DNA from 4 places in the uncultured Agrobacterium sp. genome. Region 1 is predicted to be linked to each of the others. Evidence: predicted binding sites of a transcription regulator. Region 1 holds the regulator's gene; each other region holds the start of a gene.

The links. Region 1 encodes PhoB, which activates phosphate uptake and scavenging genes when phosphate is short. Its sites were predicted from a motif close to TGTCATNNANCTGTCAT; they were not measured.
Region 2: phnC (phosphonate ABC transporter ATP-binding protein) is a predicted target of PhoB. The motif match lies at 1,057-1,073, and genes of this name have one in related genera.
Region 3: QZ869_RS16240 (DUF2794 domain-containing protein) is a predicted target of PhoB. The motif match lies at 946-962, and genes of this name have one in related genera.
Region 4: QZ869_RS18560 (ceramide glucosyltransferase) is a predicted target of PhoB. The motif match lies at 876-892, and genes of this name have one in related genera.

What each region holds. Positions count from the first base shown of each region.
Region 1 covers NZ_CAJYTV010000016.1:298,558-300,733, forward strand. The annotation lists gene pstB (phosphate ABC transporter ATP-binding protein PstB) at 1-2, shown strand, start outside; gene phoU (phosphate signaling complex protein PhoU) at 93-809, shown strand; gene phoB (phosphate regulon transcriptional regulator PhoB) at 832-1,515, shown strand; gene QZ869_RS15005 (hypothetical protein) at 1,587-2,063, opposite strand.
Region 2 covers NZ_CAJYTV010000016.1:20,931-23,106, forward strand. The annotation lists gene phnL (phosphonate C-P lyase system protein PhnL) at 1-402, shown strand, start outside; gene QZ869_RS13680 (DapH/DapD/GlmU-related protein) at 399-1,016, shown strand; gene phnC (phosphonate ABC transporter ATP-binding protein) at 1,132-2,007, shown strand; gene phnD (phosphonate ABC transporter substrate-binding protein) at 2,105-2,176, shown strand, end outside.
Region 3 covers NZ_CAJYTV010000017.1:230,396-232,571, reverse strand. The annotation lists gene QZ869_RS16245 (Bax inhibitor-1/YccA family protein) at 1-337, shown strand, start outside; gene QZ869_RS16240 (DUF2794 domain-containing protein) at 531-923, opposite strand; gene QZ869_RS16235 (thioredoxin family protein) at 1,229-2,011, opposite strand.
Region 4 covers NZ_CAJYTV010000018.1:376,750-378,925, forward strand. The annotation lists gene QZ869_RS18550 (SDR family oxidoreductase) at 1-384, shown strand, start outside; gene QZ869_RS18555 (hypothetical protein) at 431-817, shown strand; gene QZ869_RS18560 (ceramide glucosyltransferase) at 992-2,128, shown strand.

The sequences.
Region 1 (2,176 bases):
GATCCTGCTGTTGCCCGCGCATCCCACCGCGCCTGTCGCTTGAGCCAACAAAAGGCTTGCGACAGGGCGTTTCGAAACTGGAGATTACGACTATGCCGACACATTCCCACATCATGTCAGCCTATGACGAGGAGCTGAAGTTCCTCAGCCGCCGGATCGCCGAAATGGGCGGACTGGCCGAGCAGATGTGCGCCGACGCAGTGCGCGCGCTCGTCAATTCCGATGCGGCCTTGGCGCAGAAGGTCATCTCCGACGATACGATCCTCGATCACGCCGAGCGTGAAATCGGCGACAAGGCGATCGTGACGATCGCCAAGCGTCAGCCGATGGCGGCGGACCTGCGCGAAATCATCGGTTCGCTGCGCATCGCCGCAGACCTCGAGCGCGTCGGCGATCTGGGCAAGAACACCGCCAAGCGCGTCATTGCAGTGGCAGGCACCGGCGTTCCGCGTAAACTGGCGCGTGGCCTGGAGCACCTGTCGGAACTGGCGCTGGTTCAGCTGAAGGAAGTGCTGGACGTCTACTCCACGCGTTCGGCGGAAAAGGCCCAGGCCATCCGCGAGCGCGATGAAGAGATCGACGCCATGTACACCTCGCTCTTCCGCGAGCTTCTGACCTACATGATGGAAGATCCGCGCAACATCACCACCTGCACGCATCTTCTGTTCTGCGCCAAGAACATCGAGCGTGTTGGCGATCACGCGACCAACATTGCCGAGACCATCTACTACATGACCACCGGCAGCCAGCCGGCAGGTGAGCGTCCGAAGGACGATAGTTCCAACACGCTCGGCGCTGTGACCGAGTAAGCGACAGATAGGATCTGGAGCCATGGTGCCGAAAATCGCCGTTGTCGAAGATGAGGAGGCGCTGAGCGTCCTCCTGCGTTACAATCTCGAATCCGAAGGCTATGACGTCGACACTATTCCGCGTGGCGACGAGGCGGAAATCCGCCTCCAGGAGCGCACGCCGGATCTTCTCATCCTTGACTGGATGTTGCCAGGCGTCTCCGGCATCGAGCTTTGCCGTCGCCTGCGTATGCGCCCCGAAACCGAACGTCTGCCGATCATCATGCTGACGGCGCGCGGCGAGGAAAGCGAACGGGTTCGCGGTCTGGCTACGGGCGCCGACGACTATGTCGTCAAACCCTTTTCCACGCCGGAGCTGATGGCACGTGTCAAGGCGATGCTGCGTCGCGCCAAACCCGAGGTTTTGTCCTCGGTGCTGAAATGCGGTGATATCGAACTCGACCGTGAGACGCATCGCGTTCACCGCAAAAGCCGCGAAGTCCGCCTTGGGCCGACCGAGTTCCGTCTGTTGGAATTCCTCATGACGTCGCCGGGACGCGTCTTCTCCAGATCTCAGCTTCTCGATGGCGTCTGGGGACATGACATCTACGTGGATGAACGCACGGTGGACGTCCATGTTGGTCGCCTGCGCAAGGCACTGAACTTCTCGAGCATGCAGGATGTGATCCGTACCGTTCGCGGTGCCGGATATTCCATGGAAGCCTGATTGCCTTAGGGAGCGCTTTCTATCATGGCAAGCGCTCCGATTTTTCTCACGCAGCAGCCTGCAGCATATGGCTACGGGGCGTCAGATCTCGAGGTAGGAAGGGGATAGCGCGCGGCGTCTATTTCGTCCTGCGATAGCGGGCTGCGTTGCAGCACCTCCTCATAGTGGGCTCTGGTTCGAGCGCCATAACTCTCCTTGATGTCGTTCATCAGCTCGATTTCCTGATACATCCAGTTCCAGCGCGAGTAGCGGTCAGGATCGCCAGAGCGACCGGCTTGCTTTTGCCGAAACTCAAGCTCTCGATCGCGCACCAACGCGCTCGAGACGATCGACATCAGTTGGAACGCGGCATCGTCCATGTCGTTCGCCTCGCGCCGCCAATACTCCTTGCCACGCTCTTCGCAGATCAGCCAGTAGCGACCCCGTCGCCATTCGACATATACCGTCCCGTCGCCGCGTGCGCGGCGCGGGATCGGAGGGAAGGGCGTTTTGACCACCTTCGTCCATAGGACCGAGATATAGTCGTAGAGCGTGTCGATCGCGTTCATGGTGGTAGTCTGCGCATGATCGCTGCTGCAGGCAAGTCTGGACCAATTGGATCGAGGAAACGCTTGAAGGAACGCACAAAAAAAGCGGGCCGAAGCCCGCTTTTCGAAATGGT
Region 2 (2,176 bases), 280 kb from region 1:
CGCACCGTTCCCCGCGTAGCCGCCGTCGATGTGGTGGCGGAGCCGCTGCTCGCTCGAAAAGTTCCGGTCGAAGAGGCACGCGAACGGGCAGGGGAGTTGCTGTCCAAACTCAATCTGCCACGGGAATTGTGGTCTCTGCCACCCGCGACCTTTTCCGGCGGCGAACAGCAGCGTGTCAACATTGCCCGCGGCTTCATTACCGACCATGCCATCCTGCTGCTGGACGAACCGACGGCCTCGCTCGATGCCGCCAACCGCAAGGTGGTGGTGGAGATGATCCAGCAAAAGAAGGCCGAAGGAACGGCCCTTCTCGGCATTTTTCACGATGAGGAAGTGCGTGAGGCCGTCGCCGATCGTATTCTCGATGTCGCGCAGTTCTCCCCCAGAAAGATCGCAGCATGAGTGTCAAAGTTGGACTTGAACCCGTGATCCACGAGACTGCCCGTGTCACGAATTCGAAGATCGGCCGCTACACCGAAGTATCGGAGCGCTGCCGCATAGAAGAGGTGGAGATGGATGACTATTCCTATATCATGCAGGACGGTGCCGTCTGGTGCGCCACCATCGGCAAATTCGTCAATATCGCCGCTTCGGTGCGCATCAACGCTACAAATCACCCCATGTCGCGCGCGACGCTCCACCACTTCACCTACCGCGCCCATAACTATTGGGACGATGCTGAAGACGAGACTGATTTCTTCGCCGCAAGGCGGGCAAAGCGCGTCGTCATCGGCCACGACGTCTGGATCGGCCACGGTGCGACCATTCTGCCCGGCGTCACCATCGGCAATGGCGCGGTGGTGGGGGCCGGTGCGGTCGTCTCGAAGGATGTCGCGCCTTACACCATTTTCGGCGGTGTTCCCGCCAAACTCATCCGGCGTCGTTTTCCAGAAGAGATCGGCGAGCGGATGGACAGGCTGGCCTGGTGGGATTGGGATCATGCAAGGCTTCGCGCCGCTCTGGATGATTTCCGCTCGCTCGAAGCGGGCGCATTTCTGGCGAAGTATGACGGGTGAGCGAAGCGCATCTCCCGTAACGTCAGCCTTGTAATAATTTCTTCATCAAACTGACATTCACGCTTCACGCACCCCTGATAGGCCGAATCCGAAATAACGAGACTGGATTTGGCCTATGACTTTTCACCTCAAGCAGGTTACGCGCCGCTTCGGCAAATCGACCGCCGTCGACAGCGTGACGCTCGATATCCCCCAGGGTCAGATGGTCGGCGTCATCGGACGTTCGGGTGCGGGCAAATCCACCCTGCTGCGTATGATCAACCGTCTGGTCGATCCGACATCCGGCTCCATCCATTTTGGTGATCTTGAGGTTTCGTCGCTGCGAGGGGCTGCCCTGCGCCACTGGCAACGCGATTGCGCCATGATCTTTCAGCAGTTCAATCTCGTACCGCGTCTGGACGTTCTGACCAATGTCATGCTTGGTCGCCTCAATCACCGCTCCACGGTCTTGAGCCTGCTCAGCATCTTCACTACCGAAGAGCGTCTGATGGCGATCGCCGCATTGGAGCGCCTCGGCATCGAGCATGTGGCAATGCAGCCTGCGGGAACGCTCTCTGGTGGCCAGCAGCAGCGTGTTGCCATTGCGCGCGCGCTGATGCAGTCGCCGCGCATGCTGCTTGCCGACGAGCCGATTGCTTCTCTTGATCCGCTGAACGCCAAGATCGTCATGGATGCGTTGCGCGATATCAATGAGCGCGAAGGCATCACCGTCATCACCAACCTGCACACGCTCGATACGGCGCGCAATTATTGTGAGCGCATCATCGGCATGGCAGGTGGTCGTGTGGTCTTCGACGGCACGCCGGCCGAGCTTGATGCGCGCGCGGTCAAGGATATCTACGGCACGGATTCGCACGGTGCCGGTATCGACGAAACCATGACATCGACCAGCATCACCATTGAAGGCGCAGAGCTCAGCGCCCGCGCCCAAAACCCATCTGCCGGTCCTGAAGCTACTGCTCTGAAGCCCCTTTCCATGGCTGGACTGTAAGGACTGCACAGCATCGATCCGCCCGCGTCAGGGGCGCCCATATCAAAGCCCACATCATGCAAAACTCCGGCTTGCCGGAAAAACAGGAGATACATCCATGTTGAAGAAAGCTCTTCTTTCTGCGGTCGCGCTTGGCCTTCTGGCCGGTTCGGCTCTTGCTCAGGACGTC
Region 3 (2,176 bases), on a different contig from region 1:
TTTCGGCGCGCTTTCGCTCTACGGCTACACGACCAAGAAGGACCTGTCCGCCATGGGCTCGTTCTTGATCATGGGCCTGTTCGGTCTGATCATCGCGTCGATCGTCAACATCTTCCTGCAGTCCGACGGCTTAGGCTTCGCTGTCTCTGCAATCGGTGTCCTGATCTTTGCGGGTCTGACGGCTTACGATACGCAGAAGATCAAGGAAATGTACTTCGAAGGTGACGACGTTCTCGTAGCCGGTCGCAAGGCGATCATGGGTGCGCTGACGCTCTACCTCGACTTCCTGAACCTGTTCATGTTCCTGCTTCAGTTCCTGGGCAACCGGAACAACTAAGGGTCGCGACAGCGCTCAAACATAAAGGCGGCCACCGGCCGCCTTTTTCATGTCCACTTACGAGGCAGAGGAAGCGCCGCTTCCGACTGTTTTTTAGCACCGGCCCTAAAATCGGACCCGATCTGCGGAAAGCACGATACATCAATTCAAAGCGGCGAAGCGCTCGTTGCGCGTCCAATAGGCGCACGGCGCTCTAGTCGATCAGCTTCAAAGCCTTGTCGAATACCTTCAGCACCTGAGGCAACTCATGCCCACGCTTGAGAATGCGGCCATCGGTGTTGATAACGCAGTAAGCGCCCTGCTTGGCAGCTAGCTTCGGGTTTTTCTCGATCCTGAACAGCGGCATTTCGCCGGAGCGCTTGAAGACGGAGAACACCGCCTTTTCCTTCATGTGGTCGATGGCATAGTCGCGCCACTCGCCCTCGCCCACCATGCGGCCATAGATGCGCAGAATCGCGTCCAATTCCCGGCGGTGGAAGGTGACAGGCAAGGGATCCTTGCTTTGTTTATACTCCCGAAGATCAACGACGGTTGAGCCTTCTCGCGTCTGAGAATTCGCGTAATGCAAATCCGGCTGATCGGTCATCCGGCACCTCGCTCGACTGCATATGACATCTGCGCGACAGTCTGTGCCCGGCTTGGACAAATTGCAAGCCCGCAACGTCGATGCGCAAACGACATCATGATCGGTAACCAATGAGGCACGTAAACGGGCTCAAATGCCCAATTTCAAACAAATCATGGCCCGAATTCGATGGAATAGTGCGATCGTCAATTGATGCCTAGGCACCAAGATGACCCGGTCCGGTGCATTGACCCTTTACCCCCAGCCCCCAATGCCCGGACCGGATCTCCCCCTCGCGGGGATCGGGAAAACCTGTTCCGAGAGCCTTACCCCTCAGAATGCATCAGCACGTTCGCGCCGACGATAGCTGAGGGATTGCCCGCTGCATCCATTTTTTGCAGCAACACGGCGCAACCTCCGGACTTGGCCTTTGCCATAACACTTGCTGGCAGCTTGACCGTCATGGCTTTGCCATCCCACATGCCCACCGTCTGCACGTCATAGACACTGTGCCAGTAGGAAATGGTCTTGCCCTGGTTCTCGCCCTTCTGGACGTCCACGACCTGCTCGCGGTTGAAATAGGCAACGACGACTTCTGCCTTGCCCTCACCGGCGCCAATGTCGATCTCGATCTCGTCGCCGACGCGCTCGGTGCTGACGGGAACGCTCAGGCCCTCGCCCGCATGATTGAAATCGTCGAGCCGCTTGTAGATAGTCTGGATATCCGCGCCCTTCACATGGTCGCGTCCGTTGACCACGGCCTGCGGCGTATAGACATTGTTGCGCCCGAGCGCCCGGGCATAGCCATATTGCCGCTCGGTGTTTTCCTTCGACGCCAGCGAATCCGTCCAGCCGAGATAGTTCCAGTAGTCCACGTGATAGGACAGGCCAATCACATCGCCGTTCTGGATAAGCTTGCGCAAATTGGCATCCGCCGGTGGGCAGGACGCGCAGCCCTGCGAGGTAAAGAGTTCGACCACGCCTTTCAGCCCGTCCTGTGCATAGGCTGCACCGCCAGAAAGCCCGCCGAAAAGGCACAGGGAAACGCCGAAGCTGCGAAGCCCATTTCGAAAAGTGCCGCTTCGCTGCGGGCCAATTTTATTCGGCATGATATGAACCCTTGTCTGAATGCCGGTCCGAACCATTGATGCAATCAATTTGGGTGTGGAGGCAAGGCGGAAAATAGCCTCGAACTCTGTTCAAGAGGAAGTCACGATGGGGTGAGCATCGCAAGCCCCGTGCGGGTGCAAAAGACCTGGATGGCGAGCCGTCGC
Region 4 (2,176 bases), on a different contig from region 1:
CTCTCGAAAGCAGCCGTACCTCACATGAAGGCAGGAAGTTCGATCATCAATACGGCGTCCATTCAATCGAAACAGCCCTCGCCGCATCTTTTGGCCTATGCCTCAACGAAGGGCGCGCTCCTGAACTTTACCGCTGGACTGGCGGGAATGGTTGCCGAGAAAGGCATTCGCGTCAATGCGGTAGCCCCAGGCCCCATTTGGACGCCCCTCATTCCTTCGACCATGGGAACGGAAAAGACCAAATCGTTTGGCGAACAGACCTTGATCGGGCGGGCGGGACAACCTGCAGAGCTCGCGGGTGCGTATGTTCTGCTTGCGTCCGAGCGCAGCAGTTACATGACCGCAGCCGTCATTCCCGTGACGGGCGGCGAGATCATGATGTGAATTGCACCCGGCACGAAATTAAGATCAATCTTGACGGAGAACCGACATGTCCAACCAAAACTCCACGTCGCCCGCTGTTTCGTCGCTTCACGACGAGCAGGCGAAACAACGCTCGGACGATGGGCAACTTCAGCAGGGACTGGAGGACACATTTCCCGCATCCGATCCCGTTTCCCATACGATGACAACGACCGCAACGCCGACCATCACGTCTGAGAATACGGACGACATGGAAGACACACCCAAGGTTGACGAAGCGCTTGCTGCGGTACGAGCACGCTCCCACACCCCGACGGTTTCGGCCTCAGGCAGGATTGCTGGACGGGAGATCCGCTCGGTCAGACAGACGATTGCCGATCAGGTTCGCGAGCACCCGCTGTCTGCCCTCGGATTGGCTGCACTGGCGGGATATGTCTGGGGAATGACACGATAGGTCAAATGATAAAGCGCACCGAACGGTAGGTGCGACAAGCCAGCCCGTCCACAACGAAATGAAGGGTATATGACAGTCATACCCTTCATGACATGCGCCTGTCATGAATGCGTTATAGTTGCGATATGGACAGGAACGCCGGGTCGATGAACCGGAGGTTGGAGCTGGTTGCAAATGGATATCATCCTGGCCGCAGTGGCGATTGCGCTCATATTCGTGCATTTGGTGAGTATTGCTCTGACGGCTTTTCGTGTCCGGCTAGATGAAGCTCCGGCGGTGCCTCGAACAAGCCGACCACCCGTATCGCTCGTCATCCCACTGCGCGGCATAGAGAATTTCACGGCTCTGACAATTCCGAGCGCCTTTCGTCTCGACTGGCCGGATTACGAAATTCTTTTCTGCGTCGCGGATCCCTTGGACCCGGTCATTCCCCAAGTCAAATCCAATATCGCCCTCTTCCCTCACATCAGAGCAAGAATACTCATCGGCGATGACAGGATCAGCGCCAATCCCAAGCTCAACAATTGTGTGAAAGGCTGGCGGGCTGCCAGCCACGAGTGGGTCATTCTGGCAGATTCAAACGTGCTGGTGCCGCAGCATTACATATCGACACTCATGGCGGCATGGCGCAGTGATAGTGGGCTTGTTTGCTCTCCGCCACGTGGATCGCGTCCAGAAGACATATGGTCCGAGCTCGAATGCACCTTCCTCAATACTTTTCAGTGCCGTTATCAATATGCAGCAGAAACTCTGGGACAGGGCTTCGCCCAAGGTAAGACGATGCTCTGGAACAAGCCGCTGCTGGATTCGCTTGGCGGCATTGAGGCCTTGGGTGCGGAGATCGCGGAAGACGCGGCGGCAACCAAACTCGTTCGTGCGAGCGGCCTGAAAGTTCACCTTGTTCCCTCTCCCTTCGAACAGCCGCTCGGCAAGCGGAGCTTCGAGGACATATGGTCTAGACAAACACGTTGGGCGAGGCTGCGTCGAGTGACCTTCCCGCATTTCTTCGCCCCGGAAATTCTCGTCGGCGCCTTTCCTGCGCTGTGTCTGGCGCTGGCATCAGGCTTCCTGGCAGATGTTGATGCCACGACATTGCTTGCCGTTGCGGTTGCTGTTCCGAGCATCATGTACCTGCCGGAACTGGCCCTCGCAAAGGCAAAAGGCTGGCACGTTTCCTGGGCCAGCCTTCCAGCCATGATAATGCGTGACGCCCTTCTGCCGATCATCTGGGCAAAAAGCTGGATGGGCTCATCCGTGTCTTGGCGCGGCAACATGATGACAGTGGGAACTCAGGAAAGCACACTCGGCTAGACCACACTGGTCAAGCAAAACTGGAAGCGGCAGTTGAGCATAGAGCCG